Linked DNA regions of Catenuloplanes indicus. The protein of the gene in region 1 interacts with the protein of each later gene in a pairwise test. Links are inferred from orthologs where the notes say so. Each region holds a gene or a part of one and is shown on either strand. Other genes may lie near its edges.

Evidence for each region.
Region 2: the proteins of J2S42_RS07325 (region 1) and grpE interact in binary tests that used the Escherichia coli proteins (3 or more experiments, as listed by UniProt). The link is inferred for Catenuloplanes indicus from one-to-one orthologs.

The regions. Positions count from the first base shown.
Region 1 is NZ_JAUSUZ010000001.1:1,555,264-1,570,423, reverse strand. What follows is about bases 7,005-9,882. They hold J2S42_RS07325 (Nramp family divalent metal transporter), read right to left. Parts: upstream 9,133-9,882; coding sequence 7,876-9,132; downstream 7,005-7,875. Other genes in these bases: J2S42_RS07315 (zinc-dependent alcohol dehydrogenase), read right to left, coding at 9,464-9,882; J2S42_RS07320 (hypothetical protein), read right to left, coding at 9,122-9,367; J2S42_RS07330 (response regulator), read left to right, coding at 7,177-7,803; J2S42_RS07335 (sensor histidine kinase), read right to left, coding at 7,005-7,131. Outside these bases: J2S42_RS07365 (carboxylate-amine ligase), read right to left, coding at 1-1,056; J2S42_RS07360 (MBL fold metallo-hydrolase), read right to left, coding at 1,089-1,898; J2S42_RS07355 (methyltransferase), read right to left, coding at 1,901-2,839; J2S42_RS07350 (neutral zinc metallopeptidase), read left to right, coding at 2,926-4,308; J2S42_RS07345 (SigB/SigF/SigG family RNA polymerase sigma factor), read left to right, coding at 4,395-5,180; J2S42_RS07340 (manganese catalase), read right to left, coding at 5,247-6,116; more of J2S42_RS07335, read right to left, coding at 6,172-7,004; more of J2S42_RS07315, read right to left, coding at 9,883-10,633; J2S42_RS07310 (hypothetical protein), read right to left, coding at 10,630-11,046; J2S42_RS07305 (DUF2231 domain-containing protein), read left to right, coding at 11,144-11,611; J2S42_RS07300 (hypothetical protein), read left to right, coding at 11,640-11,771; J2S42_RS07295 (LCP family protein), read right to left, coding at 11,812-12,984; J2S42_RS07290 (LCP family protein), read left to right, coding at 13,156-14,283; J2S42_RS07285 (CsbD family protein), read right to left, coding at 14,395-14,568; J2S42_RS07280 (hypothetical protein), read right to left, coding at 14,660-14,842; J2S42_RS07275 (ChaB family protein), read left to right, coding at 14,937-15,160. UniProt on the Escherichia coli protein: H(+)-stimulated, divalent metal cation uptake system. Involved in manganese and iron uptake. Can also transport cadmium, cobalt, zinc and to a lesser extent nickel and copper. Involved in response to reactive oxygen.
Region 2 is NZ_JAUSUZ010000001.1:5,038,642-5,053,864, forward strand. The notes cover bases 1-2,941. They hold grpE (nucleotide exchange factor GrpE), read left to right. Parts: upstream 1-1,068; coding sequence 1,069-1,815; downstream 1,816-2,941. Other genes in these bases: dnaK (molecular chaperone DnaK), read left to right, coding at 1-1,025; dnaJ (molecular chaperone DnaJ), read left to right, coding at 1,897-2,941. Outside these bases: more of dnaJ, read left to right, coding at 2,942-3,087; J2S42_RS22695 (heat shock protein transcriptional repressor HspR), read left to right, coding at 3,102-3,539; J2S42_RS22700 (hypothetical protein), read right to left, coding at 4,847-5,278; J2S42_RS22705 (cation:proton antiporter), read right to left, coding at 5,386-6,597; J2S42_RS22710 (cation:proton antiporter regulatory subunit), read right to left, coding at 6,605-7,105; J2S42_RS22715 (sialidase family protein), read left to right, coding at 7,253-8,263; ATP-dependent chaperone ClpB, read left to right, coding at 8,371-10,956; J2S42_RS22725 (DUF4178 domain-containing protein), read left to right, coding at 11,116-11,742; J2S42_RS22730 (DUF2617 family protein), read left to right, coding at 11,744-12,229; J2S42_RS22735 (DUF4247 domain-containing protein), read left to right, coding at 12,226-12,654; J2S42_RS22740 (DUF350 domain-containing protein), read left to right, coding at 12,685-13,104; J2S42_RS22745 (hypothetical protein), read left to right, coding at 13,104-13,811; J2S42_RS22750 (polyamine aminopropyltransferase), read left to right, coding at 13,811-15,223. UniProt on the Escherichia coli protein: Participates actively in the response to hyperosmotic and heat shock by preventing the aggregation of stress-denatured proteins, in association with DnaK and GrpE. It is the nucleotide exchange factor for DnaK and may function as a thermosensor.

The DNA.
Region 1 (15,160 bases):
GCTCCCGGTGGTGCCCAGCAGCAGGCGCTGCCGGGCGGCCCCGGTGCCGAAGCGCCGCAGGCCGGACAGCGCGGTCAGTACCCACTGCAGGTCGCCGTGCCGGATCAGCGCCGGCGTCACGGCCGCGACCAGGTCGTCGACGAGTTCCCAGGCCGGGCGGGCACGCCCGGTCCGCAGGTCGAAGAGGTCGCCGTCCAGGCCTTCCCGGGCGGCCCGCCAGTGCGCCGCGTGCACCACGCAGTCCGCGATGTCCGGCACGTCCTCCTCCGGACCCGCCACGATCGTGGCGACCAGCGCCCGCAGCAGCGCGGCGATCAGCACGGTGTCCCGCGCGGTGGCGCAGACGTCGCCGACCCGGATCTCCACCGTGGGGTAGCGGTCGGAGAGCCGGGCGTACCAGAAGACCATCCCGCGGTCGATCATCGCGCCGGACTCGACCAGGGCGGCCACGGTCGCGTCGTACTCCGCGGCCGAGCCGAACACCGGGGTCGGCCCGATCGTCGGCCAGCGCTGGATCCGCACGCCGCGCCAGCTCGCATGCCCGGTGTCCGCGCCGTCGAAGAACGGCGAGTTCGCGGTTATCGCCTGGATCAGCGGCAGCCAGACGCGCAGGTGCGCGCAGACCCGCACGGCCACCTCTCGATCCGGCACGCCGACGTGCACGTGCAGGCCGCACAGCGCCGGTTCGCGGGCGATCGCGCCGAACCGCGCCGCCATGGTCCGGTAGCGCTCGCCCTCCGGGACCGACAGGTCCGGCTCGCGGACCGGCGTGGCGCCGATCGCGGTCAGCTGCGCGCCGAGCCCGCGCGCGGCCAGCGCGGCCGCCCGCCGGTGCCGCCGCAGGTGGTAGGAGAGCTCGGCGAGCTGGGTGCAGACCGGCGTGACCATCTCCACCATGCTGCGCCGGAACTCCGGCTGGCCGAACGCGCGCACGGTGTCCGGCAGCGCTGCCCGCACCAGGTCCGCGATCGGCGCGTTCTCGCCGGTGTGCGGGTCGAGCAGCAGGAACTCCTCCTCCACGCCGAGCGTGGGCGTGACCGGCTCGGCGGTCAGCATGCCGGGCGCGGCGCCCGGCAGCGTGTCGCTCATCAGGTGCCGGCCCCGGTGCGAAGGGGCAGCGTGACCGTGGCGCCGCGGCCGATCGGCTGTACCCCGGCCAGGCCACGGTCCCGGGCCGCCGCGAAGTAGTCGCTGGCCGGTGAGGTGAAGACGGTGAAGTCCTCGTGGTGGATCGGCAGCGTCAGCCGCGGCCGGATCACCTCGGTCAGGTCCGCGCCCTGCCGGGCGTCCATGGTCAGCAGCATGCCGAGCAGCCGGGTGCCGCCCAGGTGGATCAGCATCGCGTCGATGTCACCGCACCGCCGCGGCACCTCGGCCAGCATCGGGCGGTGCAGCGTGTCCCCGGTGACGTAGAGGCGCAGCCGGCAGACCTCGTCCTCGAACAATTCGACCACCGAGCCCATCACGTCCGGCAGCAGCCGGTCGACCACGCCGGGACCGTGCCGGCCGGGCACCGCGGTCACCCGCAGCCGCTGCCGGCCCTGTGACATGTCGTGGTTCTCCCAGGTCGGCAGCCCGTGCGCGGCCGGGAACCGCTTGCGGCGCAGCTTCTTCCCGGCCTGCGGCGTGGTGAGGATCGGCAGGTCAGGTGCCAGCCCGCGGCCGGCCGCGCTGTCGAAGTGGTCGGAGTGCAGGTGCGACAGCAGCACGGCGTGCAGCGGCGGCAGTTCGCCCAGCCCGATGGCCGGGTCCAGTACGCGCTTGGTCCACGCGCCGTAGCCGAGGTGGTAGCGACTGCCGGCCGGCCGGAACGCCGGGTCGGTCAGCAGCGTGAAGCCGCCGAGCCGCAGCAGCGTCGTGGCGTTGCCGATGTACGTCACGCTCGCCTGGATGGTCATGGTCAGGACCATTCCGAGCGGGAGGCGGTCAGCACGACCACGGCCAGGCGCTCCGCGTGCCGGTACGCCTCGCCGTCCAGCTCCTCGTCGTACACGTCCGGGTCCACCTCCCGGTAGGACCAGGTCAGGTCGGTGTTCTCCAGGCGTTCCGCGGCCGCGGCCCGCAGCGGGTCCTGACCGTCGACGATGCCGGCGCCGCTGAACAGCACCAGCGAGCCGCCCGGGTCGAGGCGCTCCACGGCCGCGTCGATGATCGACAGGGACAGGTCGTGTCCGCCGGAGCCGCCGCCGTCCCGGTACGCCCGCCCGGCCGGGTCGATCATGAACGGCGGGTTCGAGATGATCAGGTCGAACGTACCGTCGATGTCCTTGAGCAGGTTGCTGTGGCAGGCGCGGACGCTGCGCGCGTCCGCGAGCGCGGTGTTCACCCGGGTGTACTCCAGCGCGGTGTCGTTGATGTCGACCGCGAACACCTCCGCGGCCGGTGCCCGCTTCGCCACCGTGATCGCGCCGGCACCGGTGCCGCAGCCGATGTCCACGGCCCGCCGCACCGGCCGGCGCCGGTGCATGACGTGCGCGGCCGCGGCCTCCGCCATCCGGTACGTGTCCGGGCCGAAGAACACCGACTCCGCGTCCGTGGTCGGGAACGCGGAGTGCACGAACAGCTCGTCGTCGTACGTGGAGAAGCGCACCCGGCTGCGCCACTCGTCGCCGTCCCGGTCCAGCACGTCCGCCGCGTCCATCAGGTCCACGATGTCGTCCGGCAGCACGCCCGGGCCGAACGGCCGGCTCCAGCCGAAGACGCCGCGCAGGTCCGTGGCGCGCGCGTTCTCCGGGCGGCGATTGACCCGCTCGTGCGTGGCGGGCGTGACGGTGGTGAACGCGTATCCGGCCGCCTTCAGCGCGGCCCCGAGGCTCAGCAGGTGTTCGGGCTTGGTCATCGGCCCGGGATGCCCCACGATGCCCCGTTCAATCGTGTGTTTTGCGCTCCGGTTTGCCGCCGGTCCGCCGGGGCATCCGGTACCACATGGACCTCGCTGGCACGACCGTACGCGCGCTGCTGACCGCGACGGTGCTGACGCTGCTGAGCGGCTGTGTGGTGGTCACCTCCGGTGGGTTCGAGGAGCCGCCGCGGCAGCCGGGCAACGCCGGGGACGGGTTCGGCGCGACCGGCGCACCGGTCTCCCCGGACGAGGCGAACCGCACCGCCGAGAGCGCGCTGACCGACGTCGAGCGCTTCTGGAGCGGCGCGTACCCGCAGCTGGCCGGCGGTGCCGCGTTCCAGCCCGTGCGCGGCGGCCACCACCCGTACACCCGCAACGACCCGCCGCCGGCCTGCGGGGACGCGCCGGGGGAGTACCAGCCGAACGCGTTCTACTGCCCGGCCGGTGACTTCATCGCGTGGGACGCCGAGGTGCTGCTGCCGCAGCTGCACGCGGACTTCGGCGCGCTGCTGACCGGCGTGGTGCTGGCCCACGAGTACGGCCACGGCGTCCAGGCCCGGCTCGGCGTCACCGATGCGCCGACCGTGGTGCTCGAGCAGCAGGCCGACTGCTACGCCGGTGCCTGGGTCGCCGACGTGATCGCCGGGCGGTCCACCGGCTTCGCGGCGCCGTCCGCGCAGCAGCTGGACGACACCGTCGCCGGGATCCTCCAGCTGCGCGACGAGCCGGGCACGTCCGCGACGAACCCGCAGGCGCACGGCAACGCGTTCGACCGGATCCGCGCGTTCCAGGACGGCGTGGAGGAGGGCGTGCGCCGGTGCGCGGCGTACGACGCGGAGAACCTGCCGATCACCGAGGTGCCGTTCACCAGCGCGCAGGAGGCGGCGACCGGCGGCGACCTGCCGTACACCCAGACGATCGAGCTGCTCGGCACGGACGTGCAGGAGTACTGGGCGCGCGCGTACCCGCGGATCGCCGGTGGCGCGGCCTGGACGCCGCTGCGCATCGTGCCGTTCGACGGCGAGGCGCCGGCCTGCGACGGCCGGACCGCGCCGGACGGCGCCGGCAGCCTCGACGGCCAGGCGTTCTACTGCCCGTCCGGCGCGTTCGTGGCGTTCGACGACACCCGGCTCGGCCCGGCGCTGCACCAGCGGATCGGCGACAACGCGCTCGGCATGCTGCTCGGCGGCCTGTTCGCGCAGGCCGCGCAGGAGCGCCGCGGCGGGTCCAGCACCGACCGGGACGGCCGGCTGACCACGGACTGCCTGGCCGGGACCTGGACGAACGACCTGCTGACCCGCGGCGCGGACAGCGACGTCAGGCTCTCCCCGGGCGACCTGGACGAGGCGGTCACCGCGCTGCTCACGCTCGGCCGGTCGGCGCAGAACGCGAGTGCGGGCGCGTTCGACCGGATCGCCGAGTTCCGCGACGGCACACTGGAGGGCCTGCCCGCCTGCGTTCCGTGAGATTCGGTGAAAAATGACCCGGTTGGGAGCGCCGTACCGGGGAAGCCAGGCTTTCCCCCGTTCATGATCCCATTCGGAGGACTGCCGTGAGCAGCACCGTAATCGTGGAAGACCTCGCCCTCGACGAGGACACCCGGGCCACCCAGGCCCTCGCCGCGTTCACCGCGCTCCAGGACGGCGACCGGCGACGCCCGCAGGCCCGGCAGCGGGCGATCGAGGCGTGGCTGCCGATGGCGAACCGGCTGGCCCGGCGTTTCTCCGGCCGTGGCGCGGCCGACGAGGACCTGCGCCAGGTCGCGGCCGTCGGCCTGATCAAGGCGATCGACCGGTACGACCCGGAGGCCGGCGAGTTCGTCGGTTTCGCGGTCCCGACCGTGCTCGGTGAGCTGCGCCGCTACTTCCGGGACCGCACCTGGTCGGTCCGGGTGCCGCGCCGGGTGCAGGAGATGCGGCTGGCCATCATCGACGCGGCCACGACGCTCACCCAGTCGCTCGGCCGCAGCCCGACCGTGCCGGAGCTGGCCGCCCACCTGCGGGTCACCGAGGAGCAGGTGATCGAGGGCATCGAGGGTGCGCAGGCGTACTCCGCGGTCTCGCTCTCCCGCCCGGTCGCCGACGACGGCGACAGCAAGGAGCTCGGTGACCTGCTCGGCGGCGACGACCCGGGCTTCGAGCTGACCGAGTCGCTGCTCGACCTCGGGCCGGCGCTGCGCGCGCTCACCCCGCGGGAACGCGAGATCATCTCACTGCGCTTCTACCAGGAGTGGACGCAGGCCCGGATCGGCGCGCACCTGGGCATCTCCCAGATGCACGTGTCCCGGTTGCTGCAGCGCGCGCTCACCACGCTGAGGAGCCATATGCAGGCATCGTGAGCCGGAACGCCAGGGGCCGGGACCGCCGAACGTGGCGGTCCCGGCCCCTGGCGCGGAGAGCGATGCTCAGGTCAGAGCGTCCTTGATGGTGCCGATGAGGCCGCCACCGGTGGGCGGCGGCGTGCCGTAGAGGCGCGGGTCGCCCGGCGGCAGGATCGGCTCGGGTGCGTGCGCCCGCGGCTGCGGCTCGTACGAGAACGTGCCCTTGCCGTCCGGGGCCGGCCCGCTCGCCCAGCGGCCCTCCGCGGACTCCTCACCGGCCGAGAAGTTGAGCATCCGGTACGCGAACTCGTTCTCCTGCTCCGCGTCCGGGTACGCCTCCGGAACCGGCATGTCCTCCAGGCCGTCTGCCTTGAGCTGCTCGATCGCGGCCGACCACATGTTCTGGTGCATGTGGTCGCGGGCCAGCAGGAAGCGCAGCATCTGCTTGACGCCCGGGTCGTCGGTCATGTGGTACAGCCGGGCCACCTGCAGCCGGCCCTGCGCCTCGGCGGTCACGTTGAGCTGGAAGTCCGCCATCAGGTTGCCGCTGGCCGTGATGTAGGAGCCGTTCCACGGCACGCCGTTGCTGTCCACCGGCAGCGGCCCGCCACCGGCGTGGATGAACTGGGCCGGGTTCTGTCCGCTGTAGATCGCGGACAGCATCGGGTTGTCCTCGGCCGCGGCCTCGTGCAGATTCTGCGGCGCGCCCTCCAGCAGGCGGGCGATCATCGTGCAGATCATCTCGACGTGGCCCATCTCCTCGGTGCCGACGTCGAGCAGCAGGTCCTTGTACTTGCCGGGCAGCCGGCAGGTCCAGCCCTGGAACAGGTACTGGTTGGCCACGGTCAGCTCGCCCCACTTGCCGCCGAGCACCTCCTGCAGCCGCCGGGCGAAGAGCGCGTCGGGACCGTCCGGCTTCGCCTCGAACTGCAGATCTTTGACGTGACTGAACACGGTGGATCCTCCCTGTCGAGTGGTTACGGGAGGACGAGTGCCCGGGTGCCGGGCCTCACCGGGCCAACCGGTGGCCCCGCCGTGACAGCCCGCCGGGACGGGGCAGGAGCACGCCGACCGCGACCCCGGCGGGTACGGTCCGGCGCGCGAACGCCCGGCCGCCGTGCCGCTGCGCCAGCTGCCGGACCAGCCACAGTCCGAGCCCGTGCATGCCGGCCGGCGGCGCGTCCCGGCGCAGCGCCCGGGCCAGCTCCGGCGTGGGCGAGCCCTCGTCGCAGACGATCAACAACAACGACCGGCCGCGGGTACGGGCGTGCAGCGTGATCCGGCCGTCCGCCGGCCCGTGCCGGACCGCGTTGCCGAGCAGGTTGGTCAGGATCTGCCGGGTGTGCCGGGGATGCACGCGGGTGCGCGCCGCCGACGCACTGACCCGCACCGACAGCCGCCCGTCCGGCACGGTGGCGGCGACGGCGGGCACGATCCGGCCGAGCGCGGCGGTCGTGGTGTCGTCCGGCGGCTCGCTGAGCCCTTCCACGATCGCCGCCGCGTGCCGCAGCAGCTCGTCCAGGTGCCGGGTGTGCGCGACGGCGAGCCGCGCCAGCGCCCGCCGGTCGTCACCAGCCCTCGGATCCGGTCCGGTCCCGGCTTCCGGGCCGTCTCCCGGCCGGTGCACCGGTCCTGAGCGGCCGGGACCCGCGGTCGCGGCCCGCCGGTGACCGGTCTCCCGGCCGACGTCGTCGCCATCGTCCGCGCCGTCCTCGCGGTCGAGGGCGCGCAGCAGCGAGCCCAGCATGGTGACCGGCGGGCGCAGCTCGTGACAGAGCGCGCGGAGCACCAGCATCTCGCCCGGTGGCCCGGCCTCCATCGACCGGTCGCCGGGGTCGGCCGCCGGCCGGGCGCCGGGATCGGTCGCGGGATCGGTCGCGGCACCGGAGCCGGCATCGGCCGCCCGGCCGCGCGGCGGGACGAGCCGGCGCGCAAGGCGCAGCAGCGGGCTCACCGGATCCGCCCGCATGTCCGCGCCGCGGGCGGGAATGCGCCCGGTATGTCATCCCCCGCCGTGCGTGTCGTGCTGATCGATGACCATCCGATGTTCCTGCAGGGAATGGAGCTGTTGCTGCCGAAGATCACCGACGGGCGGGCGACCGTGGTCGCCGCGACCCAGGACGCGGCCGCCGCGGCCGGGCTCGTCCTCCGTACCGTGGCGGATCTGGCCCTGGTGGATCTGCACATGCCGCCGCCGGGCGGTGTCCGGGCGATCGCGGCCATCCGGCGGACGGTGCCGCGGACGCGGATCGTGGCGATGTCCGGCGACGAGCACCCGGAGCCGGTGATCGAGGCGCTGCGGGCCGGGGCGGAGGGCTTCCTGCCGAAGACCACGGACGCGGAGGCGCTGCTCACCCCGTTGCTGTCCGTGCTGGACGGCTGGAGCGTGCTGCCCTCCTGGCTGCTCGGCTCGCTGATCACGCCCGCGCCGGCGAACCGGCCGGTGCCGGTGCGGCTGGACGAGGCGGAGCGGCGCCTGCTGCGGTCGATAGCGGCCGGTGCGACCACCACCGAGATCGCCGAGGAGCTGCACGTGTCCGAGCGCACGGTGAAGCGGCTGACCGCGGCGCTGCTGCGCCGGCTGCGGGTGACGAGCCGGACCGAGGCCGCGGCGCTGGCCGGGAGCACCGGCCTGATCTGAGGGCGCATCCGGACCCATCCCTTCGTAGCGAGCGGCGAGCGGGTGCCCGCCACGAAGGGATGCAAACAGGGATCAACCGGTGAACGTGCGGATCAGCAGGAACACGTTGAGCGCGATGATCAGACCGGCGACCAGCCAGGCCGCGGCCGTGGTGACCGGCCGGTTGACGTGCTCGCCGAGCACGTCCCGGCGCCGGGTCAGCAGCACCAGCGGGACCAGCGCGAACGGCACGCCGAACGACAGCACCACCTGGGACAGCACCAGCGCGGTCGTCGGGTCGACGCCGAGCATCAGCACCACCATCGCGGGCGCCATGGTCAGCCCGCGGCGCACGGTCAGCGGGATCCGCCGGCGGATGAAACCCTGCATGACCACCTGACCGGCGTACGTGCCCACGCTCGACGACGCGAACCCGGACGCCAGCAGCGCGAGTGCGAACGCGAGCGCGGCGGCCGAGTCCAGCGTGCTGCCGAGCGCCGCGTGGATGCCCTCCAGCGTGCCGGTGTCGCCGACCGCCCGCCCGTGGAACAGCCGCGCCGCGATCACCAGCATGGCCAGGTTGACCAGCCCGGCCGCGCCCAGCGCCAGCAGGATGTCGACCCGCTGGAAGCCCAGCGCGCGGCGCAGCTCGCGCGGTCCGGAGATGCCCGGCGTGCGCGTCTTGGCCAGCGCGGAGTGCAGGTAGATCACGTGCGGCATCACGGTCGCGCCGAGGATGCCGGTGGCCAGCAGCAGGCTGTCCGCGCCGGAGAACGACGGAACCATCCCGGCGGCCAGCGCCGAGCCCTCCGCGCCGGAGCGCAGCACGGTGTAGAGGAAACCGGCCAGGATCACGCCGAGCATGCCGGCGATCACCGACTCGAACGTACGGTAGCCGCGCTGTTGCAGGCTGAGCAGCGCGAACGAGACCACGCAGGTGATCGCGCCACCGACCGGCAGCGGGACGCCGAACAGCAGCGCCAGCGCCAGCGCACCGCCGATCACCTCGGCCAGGTCGGTCGCCATCGCCACCAGCTCGGCCTGCACCCACAGGCCGCGGCTGACCGGGCGCGGCAGGTGCGCGCGGCACAGTTCCGGCAGGTCGCGGCCGGTGACCAGACCGAGCTTCGCGGACAGCGACTGGACCAGCATCGCCATCAGGTTCGCCGCGACGATCACCCAGACCAGCTGGTAGCCGAACGCGGCGCCGCCGGTGAAGTTGGTGGCGAAGTTGCCCGGGTCCACGTACGCGACCGCGGCCACGAACGCGGGCCCGAACCACGGCGCGGCCCGTGCGACCCGGGTCCGCAGCGTGCCCGGTGCTACGGCGACGGCCTGCTCAACGGCCATCGCCGGCTCCGGCACGGCCGATGTTCCGGGTCGGGCCGGCGGCCCGGCCGGTGTTCCGTGCCGCACCGGCGACGCGGACGAATCCGGCGGCGCGGCTGGCGTCCCTCGCGCCGGCGGCGAGCCAGACGACGCCGAGCAGCGCGGCCGGTGCGACCGCGGCCGGTCCGGGCGTGGCCAGCAGCGCGATCAGATAAAGGCCGATGACGGCGGTACGGCCGAGCATCGCGATCGGCATGTCGTGCCCCCTCTCCTCGCGGGACCGACTTCCCGGCAGGGGCGGCCCGCGTGGGCCGACGCGTGACCCCGGGGGGACACGCGCCGGCCGGCCGGGTCACGGCTCGAAGACCGCGCGCACGCAGCCGTCCTCCTTGTCCTTGAACATCCGGTAGCCCTCCGGGCCCTGATCCAGCGGCATCACGTGGGTGGCCAGGTGCTCGGTCACCAGCTCGCCGCGCGCCATCCGGTCCAGCAGCATCGGGATGTAGCGCTGGCCGTGCATCTGCGCGCCGCGGACGGTCAGGCCCTTGTTCATCATCGCGCCGAGCGGGAACTTGTCGACGAACCCGGCGTAGACGCCGAGCACGAACACGCTGCCGCCCTTGCGGGCCTGGTAGATCGCGTCCCGGACCGCGGCCGGCCGGTCGGTCTGCAACCGCAGCTGCTGCTTGACCTGGTCGTACGCGTGCTGTGGGCCGGGCGTGTGCGCCTCCATGCCGACCGCCTCGATGCACACGTCCGGGCCGCGGCCGCCGGTCGCCTCCAGCAGCGCGGACCCGGTGTCGTCGCGCAGGTAGTTCAGCGGCTCCGCGCCGGCGAACTTCGCGGCCTGGTCGAGCCGGTTGTCGTACCGGTCGATGATCAGCACCCGTTCCGCGCCGAGCAGCACGGACGCGCGCGCGGCCATCTGCCCGACCGCGCCGGCGCCCCAGATCGCGACCACGTCACCCGGCCGCACGCCGCCGAGGTCCGCACCCATCCAGCCGGTCGAGGCGGAGTCGGAGGCGAACAACGCGCGCAGGTCGTCGACCTCGTCCGGGATGGTGAACGCGCCGACGTCGCCGAACGGCACCCGGATGTACTCGGCGTGGCTGCCGGCGAAGCCGCCCATCGCGTGCGAATAGCCGAAGCAGCCGCCGGGGGAGAAGCCCCACAGCGCCTCGGTGATCGCCGGGTTCGTGTTGCCGTTGTCGCACAGCGAGTAGAGCTCCTGGGAGCAGTACCAGCACTTACCGCAGGAGATGAACGAGCTGACCACCACCCGGTCGCCGACCCGGTGCTTGCGGACCTGCGCGCCGACCTCGACGACCTCGCCGACGAACTCGTGGCCGAGCACGTCGCCGCGGCTCATGAACGGGATGTAGCCGCCGATCAGGTGCAGGTCCGAGCCGCACGTGACGGTCTTGCGCACCTTCACCACGATGTCCTGCTCGTTGCGCAGCTGCGGGTCGGGCACGTCCCGGACCGCGAGCTTGTTCACGCCTTCCCAGCACAGTGCCTTCACAGCCGTCCCTCCTGACGTCCGTGCCGGGTCGCGTACGCCAGCGGCGCACCCAGCGGGGTGCGGCGCGTGGTCGGCGGTGCGTCCGGCAGCAGCACCTCACCGGTCTCCACCAGCGTCCGCGTCTCACGCAGCGCGCGGCGCAGCGCCCGCACCGCGTCCGGGCCGGCCTCCACGCAGCGTGCGGCGATCTCGGTGCCGCGTCCGCCGGGCGCCGGGCGCACCCGGACCTGGATCGCCTCGCCCAGGTCGTGCAGCGGCTGCGGCTGCGGCCCGACCTCCTCCGGCTCCCGGTTGACCGTGACGCTGTGCCAGCGGTCATCGGTGGCCCGGGCCCGCCGTATCCGCCGCGTGGCGGCGACCGCGGCCACCCCGGCCGCACCGCCCACCGCGATCGTGACAACCGCGCGTCTCATCTGCTGTCTCCTCTCGACGCCGAGCAGAGCGCGTGCCCCCGGAGTTCTGCTTCAAACGACGCGGTTCGACGGCATCCACGTGGGTACGCGCCGTCGCATGCAGACACGAGTGCGCGCACTGGGCCACCCGGTGCACCAGATGGTCATCGTCTTCCCGCTCGGTCTATTGGTGACCGGCGCGATCTTCGACCTGGTCCGGCTGGTCACCGGCAACGAGATCTTCGGCCAGGTCGGCTTCTGGAACATCACCGCCGGGCTGGTCGGCGCGATCGTCGCGGCCGTCACCGGCTGGCTGGACTGGACCAGCATCCCGGCCGGCACCCGGGCCAAACGGATCGGGCTGCTGCACGGCACGCTGAACGGCCTGGTGCTGGTGCTCTTCGCGATCTCCTGGCTGCTGCGCCTCGACGGCACGCACCAGCCGGGCGCGCTGCCGTTCACGCTCGAGGTGCTCGCGCTGGTCGCGGGCAGCATCGCGGCCTGGTTCGGCGGCGAGCTGGTCGACCGGCTCGGCATCGGCGTGCACGAGGACGCGCACCCGGACGCGGCCAGCTCCCTGACCTGAGACATCAGTCCGAAGGAGAGGAGGAGTCATGAGTGATCGACCGGAACGCGGTGCCGCCGAGGACGGCTACGGCGTGCCCGAGACGGAGACCGAGGAGCGGGCGCATCAGAAGCCGCCGAGCGAGCCGGACCCGGACCGGGCGGAGGAGACCGAGGAGTGACGCGAGCGGTGGGCGCGGCTTCGGGCCGCGCCCACCGCCCTCAGTTCGCCTTCGCCGTGGCCGATGCGGACGGTGCGGGCTCCGCGGCGAACTCCGGGTGGTCGGTCAGGAACGCGGCGAGCGTGCCGTCCTTCGCGGCCCGCAGCATGTCCATCGACGTCGGGTCCAGCACCTCGAAGTACGTACCGTTGATGATCTGGGTGTTGGTCTTGCCGGCGTTCGTCTTGAGCAGCACCATGTCGTCGGCGCGCAGGCCGCGGAGCGTGAAGACGTAGTCCGCGACCGCGGCGTCGCCGGTGTCCAGCACGAACGCGTCACCGGCCGCGGCGACCAGGTCGTTGAGCCGGCTCAGGTCGGTGAGCACGCCGCGGGTGGTCGCCTTCTCGACGATCGCCTTGATCAGCTGCTGCTGGTGCTGCTGGCGGTCGTAGTCGCCGTTCGGCAGGCTCTTCCGGATGCGCGAGTAGTCCAGCGCCTCGGTCGAGCTCATCGTGCGGCAGCCGGCCCGGTGTACGAAGGGCTGCACGCCGTACGGGAGCTGAATGCCGTACGCCTCGGAGTACCAGCCCTGCACGAGCTTGCCCTCGGAGTCGACGCCCAGGTGCGCGGACTCGGCCGGCTCCGCGACGCACATCTCCACGCCGCCGAGCGCGTGGATCACGCTGGCGAACCCGTTGAAGTCGATGATCGCGGCACCGTTGAACTGGATGCCGGTCGCCTTGTTGAGCGTGGTCGCCAGCAACTCCATGCCCCGGCCGAGCTTGGTCAGCCGGTCACCGCCGCCCGCGTACCCGGCCGAGAACGCGGTATTGACCTTGTCGCTGAGCCCGGCGAAGTTGTTCTTCGGGTACGCCGGGACGTCGACCAGCCAGTCCCGCGGGATCGAGATCAGGTACGCCTTGTCGTGCGTCTCCGGGATGTGCAGGATGATGATCGTGTCGGAGCGCACCGAGTCACCGTCGCTGCCGCCGCCGTCCGCCCGGGCGTCGATGCCGACCAGCAGCAGGTTTATCGCGCCGTCGATCGCCTCACCCGGCTCGCGCTTCGGCGCCCTGGCGTCCCCCTCGATCAGCGTGGTCTGCGGGATCGACTCGGTCGCCTGATTGATCAGCACCCGCGCGCCGATCACCGTTCCGGCGCTCGCCACGACCAGCACCGCGGCGAGAATGAGCACGATCCGCGCCCAGAACGGAATCTTTCGCCCGAATGCCATCCCCGGTGCTCCCCCCTCGGTGTGACGTTCCTGTTCCCTGTTGACATCTCGGGAAGTCGTCTGGAGCCTAAATCGATCCGCAAAGCGACGCACGTCACACCCTTGCCATCGTCAACCGTAAATGACTAGCGTGGCGTCTTCCGGCGTTCTCCGGCTTTCGGGAGTGTGCACATGGTTCGCACGGACCCGCTGTGGGCGCGACTGCTCGTGATATTCGGCGCGGTGCTGATCGTCCTGAGCGGTGGCACGCTGGTCGCGGCACACACCGTGATCAACCGGGTGACCGGGTCGTTCACGCCGGGTTCGCTGCTTGAGGGCGCCGCGGACGCGCAGGACGGCCCGGCCGGCAACGACATCGACGGCGCCGTCAACCTGCTGCTGGTCGGCATCGACGCCCGGCCGGAGGGCTCCTCGGAGACCGCCGTGCTGTCCGACACCATCATTGTCCTGCACATTCCGCAGACGCATGACCAGGCGTACCTGATCTCCATACCGCGGGACTGGCTGGTGGAGATCCCGCCGTACGGGAAGGCCGATTTCGCGGGTGGCGCGTACAAAATCAATTCCGCCTTCTCGTACGGATATCAGGTCGAAGGGACGGAACTGGAGAAACGCTCCAGCGGCATGACGCTGCTCTCCACCACGCTCAACAAGGCCACCGGCATCCGCTTCAACGGCGCCGCGATCATCGACTTCGCCGGCTTCGCCGGCGTCATCCACGCGCTCGGCGGCGTCGACATGTGCGTCGACGAGGAGGCCGAATCCGCCCACCTCGGCGTCGACGCCGCCGGCAAACTCGTCCAGGGCTGGTACTCCGAGGACTACGGCATCCAGCTGCCGGCCGGCGTCACGCCGCTGGTCCACAAGAAGGGCTGCCGGAAGATGAACGCCACCGAGGCCCTGGACTACGCCCGCATCCGCAAGAGCCTCAGCGACGGCGACTACGGCCGCCAGCGCCACCAGCAGCAGCTCATCAAGGCGATCGTGAAGCAGGCGACCTCACGCGGCGTCCTCACCGACCTCGGCAAGCTGGACAGCCTGGTCAAGGCGGCCGGCGACGCGTTCGTCCTGGACACCGGCGGGGTGCCGCCCGCGGACTTCCTCTTCACGTTCAAGGGCGTGGCCGCCAGCGACCTGACACTGATCAAGACGAACGCCGGGAACGTGAACACGGTGCTGGTCGACGGGATCGCCTACGAGGACCTCGACGCCAAGTCCCTGCAGATGCTCGCGGCGGCGAAGTCGGGAACGCTGAGCACGTTCCTGATCGAGAACCCACAGTTCATCGCCCGATCCTGACCGCGGAGCTCGGGTCTCCTCAGCCCCGGGTCGGCGGGCCCCGGAAACGACAGCGGGTGGCCCAGCGGCGGGAATCCGCTGGCCACCCGTGAGCGTCGTCGTCGGGGGACGTCAGGACTTGAAGGCGTCCTTGACGTGCTCGACGGCCTGCTTGACGTGGGAGCTGCTCTGGTCGGCCTTGCCCTCGGCCTCGAGGTCGCGGTCGTCGGTAGCGCGGCCGACGTGCTCCTTGACCTTGCCGCCGGCTTCCTCGACCTTGTTGTCGATCTTGTCATCGGTGCCCATGACGACCTCCGTGTGGTGCAGGCCCGAATCGGTTCCGGGCCGTTCACTGTTCCGGCTACCCGGGGTGCCGGTCCCGGAAACCACACGGTGGTCAGTCGTCGCCCTCCAGACCGGACCAGCCGGCCGGCGACTCGGGTTCGGCGGAGTCGTCCGTACCCGCGGTGATGTCCTTGCCGACCGCGGTGTCCTCGTGCTCGGCGGCGAAGTCCGGGTCGGGGTCGGTCAGGTCGCCGGCGGGCTGGCCGAGCGGTGGCAGCTTGTCGGGGGGAGTCATGAGGGGCGGCTTCCCGGCCGGCGGCCCGGTAAACGCTCGCATGATGCGCACGGCGCCGGGTAGGGGAGGGAGAACCCGATGAAGGAGGTTCACCATGCCGGCCCGTGAGGACATGCCGAGCACGCTGAAGCGCTCGCCGAAGAAGGCACAGGACACGTACGCGAAGACGCACGACTCGGCCGTGGAGCAGTACGGGGAGGGTGAGCGCGCGCACCGGACCGCGTTCTCCGCGGTCAAACACTCGTTCGAGAAGGTGGGCGACCACTGGGAGCCGAAGGAGAAGAAGGGGCCGAGTGACGCGAAGGCGGCGGGCGGGCG
Region 2 (15,223 bases), 3.5 Mb from region 1 along the record:
ACCTGCTGGACCGCTGCAAGGGCCCGTTCGAGCAGGCGATCAAGGACGCGGGCGTCCGGGTCTCCGACGTGGACCACGTCATCCTGGTCGGCGGCTCGACGCGTATGCCGGCCGTGACCGACCTGGTCAAGCAGCTCACCGGCCGTGACCCGAACAAGGGCGTCAACCCGGACGAGGTCGTGGCCGTCGGCGCCGCGCTCCAGGCCGGTGTGCTCAAGGGCGAGGTCAAGGACGTCCTGCTGCTCGACGTGACCCCGCTGTCGCTGGGCATCGAGACCAAGGGTGGCATCTTCACCAAGCTGATCGAGCGCAACACCACCATCCCGACCAAGCGCTCCGAGGTCTTCACCACGGCCGACGACAACCAGCCGTCCGTGCTGATCCAGGTCTTCCAGGGCGAGCGGGACATCGCGGCTTACAACAAGAAGCTCGGCACGTTCGAGCTGACCGGCCTCCCGCCGGCGCCGCGCAACGTGCCGCAGATCGAGGTCACCTTCGACATCGACGCGAACGGCATCGTCCACGTCAACGCGAAGGACCTGGGCACCGGCAAGGAGCAGTCGATGACGATCACCGGTGGCTCCGCGCTGCCGAAGGACGACATCGAGCGGATGATGCGCGAGGCGCAGGACCACGCGGACGAGGACAAGCGCCGCCGGGACGACGCCGAGGCCCGCAACGTGGCCGAGCAGCTCCAGTGGCAGACCGAGAAGTTCCTGGCGGAGAGCGGCGACAAGCTGCCGGCCGAGTCCCGGGACCAGATCGGCGAAGCGCTGGGCGAGCTGCGCGGCGCGCTGGGCGGCACCGACATCGAGGCGATCAAGACGGCGCACGAGAAGCTGGCGACCGTCTCCCAGCAGGCCGGTTCGCTGCTCTACCAGCAGCAGTCCGAGCAGGCCGGTGCCGAGGGCGCCGCGGGTGCCGGCGCGGGAGCGGGTGCGGCCGGTGCCGCGCCGGGCGGTGCGCGGAACGCGGCGGACGACGTCGTGGACGCCGAGATCGTCGACGAGGACAACAAGAAGTGACCCGACGGTTCACCGTGGGACGTGTGCGAGGTGAGGTGAAGGCATGACCGACGAGCAGCAGAAGCCGGACGACACGGCCGGATCCTCTCCGGAGCGCGAGCGTTCCGGAGAGGGCACCGAGCGGGTCGTCATAAGGGACCGGCGGAAGATCGACCCTTCCGTCGCCAAACCCGGTGCGAAGAAGCCGGAGAAGTCCGAGGAGCCCGAGGTCGTGGAGCCGGACGAGGTGCTCGACGCCGAGTCCGCCACGGACGCGAAGGACACCGCGGAGGCGCCTCCGACCGAGGAGAAGCCCGAGTCGAACGAGGAGAAGGTGGAGCGGGTGGGTAAGCACGCCGCGAAGACGCCTCCCCTCTCCGCTGAGCTGGAAGCGCTGCGGACCGAGGTGGAGGACCGCACCCGCGACCTCCAGCGGGTCACGGCGGAGTACGCGAACTACCGCAAGCGGGTCGAACGCGACCGTGCCGCGGCGAGCGAGCAGGCCACCGGTTCGGTGCTGTCCGCGCTGCTGCCGGTGCTGGACGACCTGGACCGGGCGCGCGAGCACGGCGACCTGGTCGGCCCGTTCGCCAGCGTGGCCGAGCAGCTCCAGGCCGCGCTCGGCAAGTTCGGGCTGGTCGCGTTCGGTGAGAAGGGCGACCCGTTCGACCCGAACCGGCACGAGGCGGTGGCGCACCTCACCTCCGCCGAGGTGACGGAGACGACCTGCATCGACGTGATGCGGCGCGGCTACTCGCTCGGCGACCGGCTGCTGCGACCCGCGATGGTGGCGGTCGCAGACCCGGAGTGAGCTCCCGACCGGCGAGGTGGCCCGTGCATCGGGCCACCTCGCCGGTCATCCAGGCGATGAGCCAGCGAAGGAGGTGGATTGGTGAGTTCCAAGGACTGGCTGGAAAAGGACTTCTACTCCGTTCTCGGCGTGCCGAAGTCCGCCTCCCAGGACGACGTCAAGAAGTCGTACCGCAAACTCGCCCGCGAGCTGCACCCGGACCACAACCCGGGCAACAGCGAGGCGGAGGAGCGCTTCAAGTCGGTATCCGAGGCGTACGACGTGCTGTCCGACGAGCGGAAGCGCAAGGAGTACGACGAGATGCGCGCGCTCTTCGGCTCGGGCGCGTTCCGGCGCAACGCCCGCGCCGGTGGCGGCCCGGGCGGCGGCGCGTTCCCGTTCGACGTCTCCGACCTTTTCGGCGGCGTGAACACCGGCGGTGCGACCGCGGGCGACCGGCGCTTCGGCGGCGCCGGCTTCTCCGACCTCTTCGGATCGATATTCTCCGGCGGGGGTGGCGGCCGGCAGGGCCCGTCCCGCGGCCGGGACGTCGAGACCGAGGTGACCATCGACTTCGGTGCCGCGGTGCGCGGCACCACCCTGCCGATCACGCTGCGCGCGCCCGGCGTCTGCGACGTCTGCCACGGCAACGGCGCGAGGCCCGGCACCCAGCCACGGACCTGCCCGACCTGCCGCGGTTCCGGCCTGGTGCAGCGCAACCAGGGCTCGTTCAGCTTCTCCGAGCCCTGCAAGGACTGCCAGGGCGTCGGCACGATCGTGGACGAGAAGTGCCCGGAGTGCCACGGCACCGGCGGAGTGACGAAGACCCGCACGATGAACGTCCGGCTGCCGGCCGGCGTCGCGGACGGGCAGCGGATCCGGCTGTCCGGCCGCGGTGAGCCCGGTGAGCGCGGCGGATCGCCCGGCGATCTCTACGTGCTGGTCAAGGTGCGCCGCGACGAGCTCTTCGCGCGTAGCGGCGACAACCTGACGCTGACCGTGCCGATCACGTTCGCGGAGGCGGTGCTCGGCACCGACCTGCGCGTACCCACGATGGACGGCGCGGTGACGCTCAGGGTCCCGCCGGGTACGCCGAGCGGCCGGGTGCTGCGCGCCCGCGGCAAGGGCGTGCCCAAGCGGGACGGCGAGGCCGGCGACCTGCTCGTCACGCTCGAGGTTCAGGTGCCGAAGGACGTCTCACCCGAGGCCCGGGACGCGCTGCGCACGTTCGCCGAACGCACGCCGGCCGCATCCCGGGAACACCTCGAGGCACGGGTACGCAGAGCTGGATAGGACGAGGTGACACCGTGGACGCGCGCATCCGCATCGCGATCGAGGGAGTCTCGGACGCCAAGGTCTTGATCATCTCCGTGGCTGCCCAGATGGCCGGCATGCACCCCCAGACCCTCCGCCAGTACGACCGGCTGGGTCTCGTGCAGGCCGGCCGGGCCGCCGGCGGCGGTCGCCGATACAGCGCCCGCGACGTGGCGCTGCTCCGCGAGGTGCAGCGCCTCAGCCAGGAGGAAGGCGTCAACCTGGCCGGCATCAAGCGCATCATCGGCCTGGAACACCTCGCCGGCGACCTCCAGGAACAGATACTCGAGCTCCAGGAGGAACTGGCCGCGGCCTACCGCCGCATCGCCGAACTCGAGGCGATGGCCGCCTACCCCCGCCGCGACCTGGTCCCGACAAGCCAGCGTTCCACCGCACTGGTGGTCTGGCGCCCGCGGGAACGGCCGCAGTAGCACTTCGGCGAGCTTTACGAAGATCAAATTTCTGATCTTCCCGCTTCCGGCGTGGTTCGGCCCGCATGCTCCCGCGGGCCAACCTCGCCGGCCGGCAAGACTCCGCTGGCTCCGCTTCCCGCCCGGCACCGGAGCCGTTCCCGCACACCCCCAAACAACCCCACACCCCCGCAACACCACAGTCCCGCCCCCACTTCTCGGGCCGCGCTTCTCGCGCCGCGCCGCGCTTCTCGCGCCGCGCCGCGCTTCTCGCGCCGCGCCGCGCTTCTCGCGCCGCGCCGCGCTTCTCGCGCCGTGCCGCGCTTCTCGTGCCGCGCCGCGCTTCTCGTGCCGCGCCGCGCTTCTCGTGCCGTGCCGCGCCGCGCCGCGCCGCGCTTCTCGCGCCGCGCCGCGCTTCTCGTGCCGTGCCGCGCTGCTGACGTCGCGCCGTGCTTGTCGCGCCGTGTCGAGCTTTGGGCGCCGTGCCGCGCTGCGTTTCTCGCGCCACACCGCGTTTCTTGTGCCGCGCCGGGCCTTGCGCGCCGCGCCTCTCGCCCCGTCGTCTTGCGGCGTGCCTCTCGCGCCGTGCCGCACGGAACCCTTGCTGCGTCGCAATGTCCCGCCATTGTGCGGATCAGGCCTGCGGTGCCACGCCATAGGCCGCGTGGCGCGCGTCATCAATGTGCGTGACCCGCTGCCGGGTTGTCTGGCAATGGCGGGTTGAGGCGGGGTTCCCGTCCGGCGTCTGGGATCAAATCTTCCGCAGTCTGGGATCGAAGATCTTTCCAGTCCGTGTTGCTGTTTCCGCCCGCCTGAAACAGCAACACGGACTGGAAGGATCTCGGCTCGTGCCGGTGGCGAGCCTGACCAGCCGTGCGTCGTCATGCGAAACGTCGATATAGCGCGGCTTGGTGTCGTGCGGCAGTTGCGGGTGACAGGACGGCCGCGTGCAGACTCGGCGTGGTGGGGGTTGGGTCTTTGGCCGGCCGCGGCGGGACCGGCAGGGAGGAGCGCCAGCGACGACCGGTGCCCGCGGGAGCATGCGGGCGGCACCACGCCGGAAGCGGGAAGATCGCTCTCTGGGTTTGGATCTTCGTGGTTGTGACGTCGAGGCCGGGAGGGGAGCGCCTCGGGGATGAGATGCAGCCCTAAAGGCGAAATGTCGGATTTTTGCCCGAGCTGGGCGGTGAGCCGGTTATGGTCACCCAGGGTGCGCGACGACGGGTCGCGAGGCCGATCGGCCTGTCATGACGGCTCGCGGCGCCGGTTCGGGCGGGGATCCACGGGGGCTCCCCGCCCGGGCCAACAACATTGAGCGGCCGGAACGCTCAGCCGAGTCGGCGGGACTGGCGGACCAGGCCGCCCTCGCACCAGTCGTGGTAGTCGAACAGTTCCGGGCGAGCCAGCAGGACCCGGGCGTTGTGGGCCCAGATTGCCATCAGCTCGTCGCCGTCGTCCTCCGCGGTCTCGACCAGTTTCCGCAGCCGCCGTTTCGGGTGGGCGCGAAATTTTGTCCGGATGCCGTCGGCCGCGTAGATGTACAGGCAGTGCAGCGCGAAGCGGCGGGCCGGGCAGGTGCGGTCCATGGCCAGCTCGAAGAGGGTGCCGACCAGCCGGTCGCCGGACACGAGGAGATCCCAGTCCGCGGGCATCGACTCCAGCGGCACCGAGTCGGGCTGGTAGGCCCATGCGCGGAGCTCGGCGGCGCTGGGATCGACCGGGTTCGCGAAACCGTGGAAGCTCGACTGTTGCACGCTCACCATGCGACTCCAGTCCGTGGTCACACCCAAAGCTCATTGCGGCGACACGGTAACTCGCCGCTACCGCCGACCGGAACCCGGGCGGCGTGCCATTTCCGGGAATTGCGTCAGAGGCTGGTGTCGGTCTGCGGTATCGGGTGCGCCGGCACCGTGGCGGTCCGCCGGCGCAGCATGGCCTTGAACCACTCGGTGTCCGGGATGCGGGCCAGCATCGGGCCGGTGATCACCGTGATCAGCACGTAGGCGGTGGCCAGCGACGCCAGCTGCGGTTCCACGCCGGCCGCCACCGCCAGCCCGGCGATGACGATGGAGAACTCGCCGCGCGGCATCAGCGCGAGCCCGGCGCGGAACCGGCCGGGCAGCGCGATCCCGGCCCGTTTCGCGCCGAGGTAGCCGGTCAGCACCTTCGTGCTCATGGTCAGCGCGGCCAGCGCCAGCGCGGGCAGCAGCACGTGCGGGATCTCGGCCGGGTGGGTGGACAGCCCGAAGAACACGAAGAAGACCGCGGCGAACAGGTCGCGCAGCGGCGTCAGCAATTCCACCGCGTGGTGCGCGACCGGGCCGGAGAGCGCGATGCCGACCAGGAACGCGCCGACCGCGGCGGACACCTGGAGCTTGTCCGCCAGGCCGGAGACCAGCAGCGTCACGCCGAGCACGCCGAGCAGCAGCGCCTCCGCGTCGTCCGCGGCGATGAACGCGGAGATCGCGTTGCCGAACCGGATCGCCACCAGCAGCACGACCACCACGGTCGCGACCGCGATCACCAGCGACGTGGCGCCCGCGGCCAGCGACACACCGGCCAGCACCGCGGTGAGGAGCGGCAGGTAGAGCGCCATCGCCAGGTCCTCGATCACGAGTACGGAGAGGACCACCGGCGTCTCGCGGTTACCGAGCCGGCCCAGGTCGCTGAGCACCTTCGCGATCACGCCGGACGAGGAGACCCAGGTGATGCCGGCCAGCACCAGCGCGGCCACCCAGTCCCAGCCCATCAGCAGCGCGAACGCGGCGCCGGGCAGCGCGTTGAGCACCGCGTCGATCAGGCCGGCCGGTGCGGACGAACGCAGGTTGCTGACCAGCTCACCGGCCGAGTACTCCAGGCCGAGCATGACCAGCAGCAGGATGACGCCCATTTCGGCGCCGACCTCGATGAACTCCTCGCTGGCGGAGAGCGGCAGCAGGCCGCCCTCGCCGAACGCCAGGCCGGCGATCAGGTAGAGCGGGATCGGGGACAGCCCGACCCGCCGCCCGATCCGGCCGAGCAGGCTGAGACCGAGGAGGACCGTGCCGAGCTCTATGAGGAGTATGGAGAGGTCGTGCATACGCGGCTCAGCCGTCCGGCTCCGTCTCGGCCAGGATGGCCGCGACGCCGTCGAGCCCTTCCCGGGTGCCGACGACGACCACGACATCACCGGTCTGGAAGGCGAACGACGGCACGGGGGAGGCGATCACCTCGCGGTCGCGGAGGACGGCGACGATCGACGCGCCGGTGCGGGTGCGGGCCCGGGTGTCGCCGAGCCGGCGGTGTGCCCAGGGCGAGCCGGCCGGGATGGAGATCTGCTCGGTGAGCAGCCCCGCGGCCTGCGAGCGGAGACCGGCGAGCTGACCCAGCATGAGCGAGGCGCCCAGCAGGTCGGCCAGCGCCTCGGCCTCGTCGTCGGTGAGCGGGAGCGAGGCGATGCAGGCGTCCGGATCGTCCTGGTCGTAGAGCACCAGGTCGCGACGGCCGCTGCGGTGGGAGACCACGCCGATCCGGCGGCCGGACGCCATGACCAGGTCATGACGCACGCCTATGCCGGGGAGAGCTGTCTGTTCGACCCTTACTCGCACGGGATACACGCTACCCAACGGTTTCCCGCCGTCCGCGGACGGATCACCTGTGTGGGAACCTCGCCGCCACCTCGACACTTGTCATCTAGGACCGAGCGTTTCATGATGATCGCCCTCCGGAGGCGGATCGTGCCGAAAAGTCGCAGGTTGATCGCATCGTTGCTCGCAGTCGCGCTGCTGCTGACGGCCGCGGTGCTGCTGCACCGCCCGCCTTCGGCGACCGAAGATCAACCCCCTTCGACGGTACGCCGTGCGACCGTCGCCGTCCCGCCCGGCATCAGCGGTCCGTCGATCCAGTTCGTCGACCGGAACGCCGGCTACGCGCTGTTTCACGGGTGCGAGGAGTGCCCGGCCACGATGTTCGGCACCGTGGACGGCGGCGTCTCCTGGCACCGGATCACGCACCCGGCGACCGGCCGGGTCGCGCTCTACGGTTCGCCGCGGGCGCTGGTGCTGTGGTGGATGAGCCGCGACGTGTGGCTGATGTCGACCGACCGCGGCGCGAACTGGACCCGGATCGAACCCTGGCTCGCGCCGTACCGTGGTGCCCGGGGTCTCTTCCAGTCGGGCGAGAACGGTCAGGTGGTGTTCTGGCGGGACGGCCGGCCGCAGCGGGTGCCGGAGCCGCCGCCGCTGCCGTTCGTGAGCGCGGTCGCCACCGGCGCGGACGGCCGGTCCTGGGCGGTGTGCCGGTCGCGCGACGGCGTGCTGGCGGTGCTCTCCGTGGACGGTGGCAGGAGCTGGACGACCACGCCGGTGCCGCAGCAGGGCGGCTGGCCGGTCTCGTTCAGCGTGCTGATCTCCGCGGACGGCCGGGACGTCTGGCTGGTCGGCACGCCCGGCGACCCGTACGCGTTCCCGCTGATCTGGACGTTCGTGGCGGGCCGCTGGCTGCCGGTCTCCCCATCCGGGCGCCCGCCGACGGTCACCGCGGTGGTGCCGGTAGGCGGCGGTGCGCTGGTGGTCGCCGGCCTGGGCGGGATCGGCGCGGTGCGCCACGGCCGGTACTGGCCGATCCCTGATTGGCCCGCGCGGGACCTGCTGACGCTGCTGGAGGACGGCACGATCGTCGCGCAGGACGGCACGTCGACGTGGCTGGGCGCCGGGTTCGACACGGCCCGGCGGTGGACCCGGATCGACCTGAATTCGGCCGGATAAACCCGCGGCGTGACGTGGGCAACCCAGAGTTGAGTGGAATAGACTCAACTCCGGTGGTGTCATAGAACGCGGACACCACGCTTGAAGGTAACCACCATGGGGAGCCGATGAACGCCGAACGCCTTACCACCAAGAGCCGCGAAGTCATCACCGCCGCGGTGGCCGACGCCGGCCAGCGGGGCCACGCGACGGTCGAGTCCTGGCACCTGCTCCTCGCGCTGCTCGACACCGGCGGGTCCACCGCCACCGGGCTGCTGCGCGCCGTCGGCGCCAACCCCGCGGACGTCCGCCGCGCCGCCGCCCGCGCCCTGGAGAACCTGCCGTCCGCGCGCGGCTCCAGCGTCGCCGAGCCCAGCCTGGCCCGCGAGTTCGCGAACGCGGTGGGTGCCGCCGAGCAGATCGCCCGCCCGCTGGGCGACGAGTACACGTCGACCGAGCACCTGCTGGCCGGCCTGGCCCGGGTCGGCGGCCCGGTCTCCGAGCTGCTGCGCAAGGCCGGTGCGACGGAGGAAGCGCTGGTCGCGGCGTTCCCCGCGGTGCGCGGCGGCGACCGCCGGATCACCTCGGCCGACCCGGAGCAGACCTACCAGGCGCTGGAGAAGTACGGCATCGACCTGACCCAGTCGGCCCGGGACGGCAAGATCGACCCGGTCATCGGGCGCGACTCGGAGATCCGCCGGGTGATCCAGGTGCTCTCCCGGCGTACCAAGAACAACCCGGTCCTGATCGGCGAGCCCGGCGTGGGCAAGACCGCGATCGTGGAGGGCCTCGCCCAGCGCATCGTCGCGGGCGACGTGCCGGAGTCGCTGCGCGACAAGAAGCTGGTCTCGCTGGACCTCGGCGCGATGGTCGCCGGTGCGCAGTACCGCGGTCAGTTCGAGGAGCGGCTCAAGTCCGTACTGGAGGAGATCAAGAACTCCAACGGCCAGGTCATCACGTTCCTCGACGAGCTGCACACCGTGGTCGGTGCCGGCAAGGGCGAGGGCTCGATGGACGCGGGCAACATGCTCAAGCCGATGCTGGCCCGTGGCGAGCTGCGGATGGTCGGTGCGACCACGCTGGACGAGTACCGCGAGCACATCGAGAAGGACCCGGCGCTGGAGCGCCGTTTCCAGCCGGTGTTCGTCGGCGAGCCGACCGTGGAGGACACGATCGGCATTCTGCGCGGGCTGAAGGGCCGCTACGAGGCGCACCACGGCGTGGAGATCACGGACGGTGCGCTGGTCGCGGCCGCCAGCCTCTCCGATCGGTACATCGCGGACCGGTTCCTGCCGGACAAGGCGATCGACCTGATCGACGAGGCCGCGTCCCGGCTGCGCATGGAGATCGACTCGCGCCCGGTCGCGATCGACCAGCTTCAGCGCACCGTCGACCGGATGAAGATGGACGAGCTGGCGCTGGCCAAGGAGACCGACGCGGCCTCCCGCGACCGGCTGGAGCGGCTGCGCCGCGACCTCGCGGACCGGCAGGAGGAGCTGACCGTGCTCACCACGCGGTGGGAGCGCGAGCGCGGCGGCCTGAACCGGGTCGGCGAACTGAAGAAGAAGATCGACGAGATGCGCGTCGACCTGGAGCGCGCCCAGCGCGAGACGAACTGGGAGCTCGCGTCCCGCCTGCAGTACGAGGAGATCCCCGCGCTGCAGCGGGAGATGGAGACGCTGGCCGGCGAGCCGCTGCCGGACGAGCCGCCGATGGTCAAGGAGAAGGTCGGCGAGGACGAGATCGCCGAGGTGGTCGCGGCCTGGACCGGCATCCCGTCCGGCCGGCTGATGGAGGGCGAGACCGCGAAGCTGCTGCGGATGGAGGAGTCGCTGCAGTCCCGGGTGATCGGCCAGGCCGAGGCGGTCGGCGCGGTCTCCGACGCGGTCCGGCGGGCCCGCGCGGGCATCGCCGACCCGGACCGGCCGACCGGATCGTTCCTGTTCCTCGGCCCGACCGGCGTCGGCAAGACCGAGCTGGCCAAGGCACTGGCCGGCTTCCTCTTCGACGACGACCGCGCGATGGTGCGCATCGACATGAGCGAGTACGGCGAGAAGCACTCCGTCGCGCGCCTGGTCGGTGCCCCGCCCGGTTACGTCGGCTACGAGGAGGGCGGGCAGCTGACCGAGGCGGTGCGCCGCCGGCCGTACTCGGTGATCCTGCTCGACGAGGTGGAGAAGGCCCACCCGGACGTCTTCGACCTGCTGCTGCAGGTGCTGGACGACGGCCGCCTCACCGACGGCCAGGGCCGCACCGTCGACTTCCGGAACGCGATCCTGATCCTGACGTCGAACCTCGGCTCGACCATCATCTCCGACATCACACTGCCGGAGGACGCGCGCCGCGAGGCCGTGCTGTCCGTGGTGCGCGGGCACTTCAAGCCGGAGTTCCTCAACCGGCTGGACGACATCGTGGTGTTCCACGCGCTCACCGGCGTGGAGCTGGCCTCGATCGTCGACATCCAGCTCGACGCGTTGCGCCGCCGGCTGGCCGACCGCCGGCTCGGGCTGGAGGTCACCGACGGCGCGCGGACCTGGCTGGCCGAGCGGGGCTACGACCCGCTCTACGGCGCCCGCCCGCTGCGCCGCCTGGTCCAGTCCGCGATCGGCGACCGCCTGGCGAAGGCGCTGCTCGCCGGCGAGGTGCTGGACGGCGACACCGTCAAGGTGGACGCCAGCCCGACCGGTGACGGCCTGATCGTCGGCGTGGCCTGAGCCCCACTACGGGAAACCGATGTCTGAAGGGCCGGGAAAGTCCCGGCCCTTTGGATTGCAATCTCGACAAGGCGCTTCTTCCCAGATCGCGGAGGGTGACAGGGCTTGCTACCGTCTGCGGCCAGCGGGACTTGATCGGCCTGGGAGGGGATCGCCGGCGTGAACGGTGGCAGTGCGTATTTCGTGGTCGCTCTCGGCTGCGTGCTCGTGGTCGTGGGCATCGTGGCGCTGGTCATCGCCTACAACAAAGCCCAGCGGAAGCCGGCACCGGCGCCCGCGGCGAAGGGCACCGACCCCTTCCACACCAAGGACGAGGACGCGTTGCGCGGCGACCCACGCACGCTCGCGCCCGGCGACATCGTGGAGATCCGCGGCACCAGCTGGGCCGTGCGCGGCAGCCTCCGGCTCACCGAGGGCTCCTGGGGCTGGACCGAGCACCTGATCGACGACGCGAACGGCGACCAGGCCTGGCTCTCCGTCGAGGAGGACCCGGACCTGGAGGTCGTGCTCTGGCGCGAGGTGCCGGACGTGACCGCGAAGCCGGGCGCGGCCACGGTCGACGTGGACGGCCGCCGCTACACCAAGGACGAGTCCGGCCGCGCGCAGTTCACCTCGACCGGCACGACCGGGCTGAACGAGACCGGCACCGTCAAGTACCACGACTACGAGGCGAAGGACGGCGCGCTGCTCTCCTTCGAGTCGTACGGCGACTCCGGCAAGTGGGAGGCCGCCCGCGGTGAGTCGCTGGTCCGCGCCGAGTTCCGGATCTACCCGCAGGCGCGGTGACATGCTCGTCGACCTGACGCTGCCCTACGCGGACACCACGGCCGCCGACCTGAGTTTCGCGCTCGGCATGCCGCCCGCGCCCGCGCTGCACGTGCTGGAGATCCCCGAGCTGGGCCTGCAACTTCGCCTGCTCGGCGCGTCGCACCAGGTGATGATGGGTGAGCTGAGCGAGACCGTGGCCTGCCTGCCCGGACAGCGGCCGGACCTGCCCGGCACGGTCACCGATGAGCGCTACCGCTTCGCGGCCGAGATCCGCACGCTGACCCCGGCGGAGATGTCCGCCGAGGTGAGCCGGCTGCGCGCGGAGCTGTCCGGGCACCCGCACGGGCTGGTCGGCCAGTTCCCGGGCGACCCGGACGCGATCACCGCGCTGCTGGCCTACCCGGACGGCGCGGACGCGGTCGGGTGGCGCACCTGGCACGCGTACCCGCAGACCGGTGAGCTGGTCGAGACCACCACATCCGTACGACTGGGAGCGGCCGCATGACGAAGCATCGCCGGTGGTTCACCGTGGGCATCGTGCTGGCGGTGGTCGGCGCGCTGGTCGCCGGGTGGGCCATCCTCTACGGCAACTTCTCGGTGCGCGGCTACGTCGATGACAAGTTCCAGCGCTCCGCCTCCAACGACATCGGCGACGACGCGGTGGCGTACGCGTCGAACAACGCGCCGACCGCGGTGGCCGCGCAGATCACCAAGGCCTGGGAGCCGGCCGACGAGGTGGTCGACGCGAGCGGCGTCTACCTGCGGTACGCGGACGACGCGGTGGTCATCCTGCCCGCGGCCGTCGGCTCCCTGATCCTGATCGAGGACATCGACTCGGCGCGGCGCCGGTACAGCGGCCACACCGGCGGCTACTGGGGCTGGGGCAGCGGCAACACCATCCGCGGCGGCGGGCCCGGATCCGGCAAATGACCACCACAATTCTCGAAAGGCGCTGAGTCGATGGATCTGCTTACCGACCTGCTGATCACGCTCTCGTACGGTGTGATCGGTGTGGCCCTGATGGCCGTCGGCTACCTGCTGGTGGACATCGCGACGCCGGGCAAGCTGCACGTACTGATCTGGGCGAACCGGAACAGCAACGCCTCGGTGCTGCTCGCGTCGAACCTGCTCGGCGTCGGCATCATCGTGGTCTCCGCGATCGTGGCCAGCCACAACGACTTCGCCCAGGGCATCGTCAGCACGCTGGCCTACGGCGTGCTCGGCCTGCTGCTGATGGCCGGCGCGTTCCTGCTGCTGGACGCGGTGACCCCGGGCCGGCTCGGCGAGATTCTGGTGGAGCAGGAGCCGCACCCGGCCGTCTGGGTCTCCGCCGTCATCCATGTCGCCACCGGTGCGATCATCGCGGCGGCGATCATCTGATGAACACCGTCGCGCGGCTCGCGGGCACGTTCGCGGTGCTGGCCGTTGCGCTGGCCGGCTGCTCGACCGACAACAGCACCACGGTGCCGCCACCCACCACCGATCAGGCGACCGAGACCGCGCGCGTGCTCGCCGCGGCCACCGCTGTGCAGGGCATGTGCTACGGCTGGGACCTGCGGGCGAACTCGTCGTCCGAGGGTGCGTCGGTCAGCCGCGGCTCCAGCCTCGGCGCACAGGTGCCGGTCGACTCCGACCCCACCCGGTGCCCGGAGTACATCGAGGTCGTCGCGCGGGTCACCTACACGTCGGCCAGCAGCGAGGCCGAGGACTCCGCGTCGATGACCGTGGAGACGAACAGCTCGCGGGTGACCGGTGCGGACCTGGCCCGGCGCCTCGCCGCGATCGGCTTCACCACGAGCGTGTTCATCGACGAGCCCGGCTTCATGACCATGCACGCCGCGCTGTCGCTGCCGCTGGTCACCGCGGAGGCCGGGGCCGCGACACCGGTGCCGGCCACCGGCGCGTCCGCCGCGTCGGCCGGGTCGCTCGCGGCGCTGCCGCCGGCCGGTAACGACTTCCTGCGCGACCGGTGGGGCTTCCTGGTCTTCGCCGGTGGCTTCGTTCTCGCCGGTCTCGCCGCGGCCGGGATCGGTGTGTGGCAGCGTGGCAGGGTGAGCACGCCGCAGCCCGCGCCGACGAAGCGCTGATGGACTTCGCGGGACGGCCGAGGATCGCCCGGGCCGCGGTGCTCGCGGCGGTCTTCGTCTGCGCGGCCTGCGGCCTGGTCTACGAGCTGGCGCTGGTCGCGCTGGGCAGCTACCTGATCGGTGACACGGTCGGCCAGGCCTCCATCGTGCTCGGCGTGATGGTCTTCGCGATGGGCGTCGGCGCGCTCGCGGCCAAGCCGTTCCAGCACCGGGCCGCCTCCGCGTTCGCCGCGATCGAGCTGCTGCTGGCGCTGCTCGGCGGCCTCTCCGTGCTCGGCCTCTACGCCGCGTTCGCCTGGCTCGACCTCTACGCGCCCGCGCTGATCGGTACCGCCTTCGTGCTCGGTGTGCTGATCGGCGCGGAGATCCCGTTGCTCATGGTGCTGCTGCAACGCATCCGCGAGCAGTCCGCGGGCAGCGCGGTCGCCGACCTGTTCGCGGCCGACTACGTGGGCGCGCTGCTCGGCGGGCTTGCGTTCCCGTTCCTGCTGCTGCCCGTCTTCGGTCAGCTGCGCGGCGCGCTGGTGGTCGGCGCGGTCAATGCCGCGGCCGGGGTGATCCTGGTGTTCACGGTCTTCCGCCCGGCGATGAGCCGCCGGGCGAAGATCGGGCTCGGTGCCGGCTCCGTGGTGGTCGCGCTCAGCCTCGGGTACGCGTACGCGGTCGCGTACGACTTCGAGGTGAACGCGCGCCAGGAGCTCTACCGCGACCCGATCGTGCACGCGGAGCGCAGCCGCTACCAGGAGATCGTGCTGACCGAGTCGGTGCCGATCGTCTCCGGCGGCGTCGCGGACACGCGCCTCTTCCTCAACGGCGACCTGCAGTTCAGCTCCGTCGACGAGTACCGCTACCACGAGGCGCTGGTGCACCCGGTGATGGCCGGGGTGCGGGGCGACGTGCTGGTGCTCGGCGGCGGCGACGGGCTCGCGCTCCGCGAGGTGCTGGCGTACCCGTCCGTCACGTCGGCCACGCTGGTCGAGCTGGACCCGGCCGTGGTGGCGCTGGCCCGGACCCGCCCGGAGATCCGCGCACTCAACCGCGATTCCTTCGAGGACCCACGGGTACGGGTGGTGGAGGCGGACGCGTTCGCCTGGCTGCGCTCCGCGGCCAGCCGGTACGACGCCGTGGTGGTGGACATGCCGGACCCCGACGAGACCGCGACCGCGAAGCTCTACTCCGTCGAGTTCTACACGCTCGTGCGCAACGTGCTGGACGAGGGCGCGAGCATGGTGGTGCAGGCCGGGTCGCCGTACTTCGCGCCGAAGTCGTTCTGGTGCATCGAGGCGACGATCCGCGCGGCCGGGTTCGGCACCACGCCGTACCACGTGGACGTGCCGTCGTTCGGCGACTGGGGCTTCGTGCTGGCCGCGCCGGACGCGCCCGGCCCCGCACTGCGCACCGAGCCACCGGCC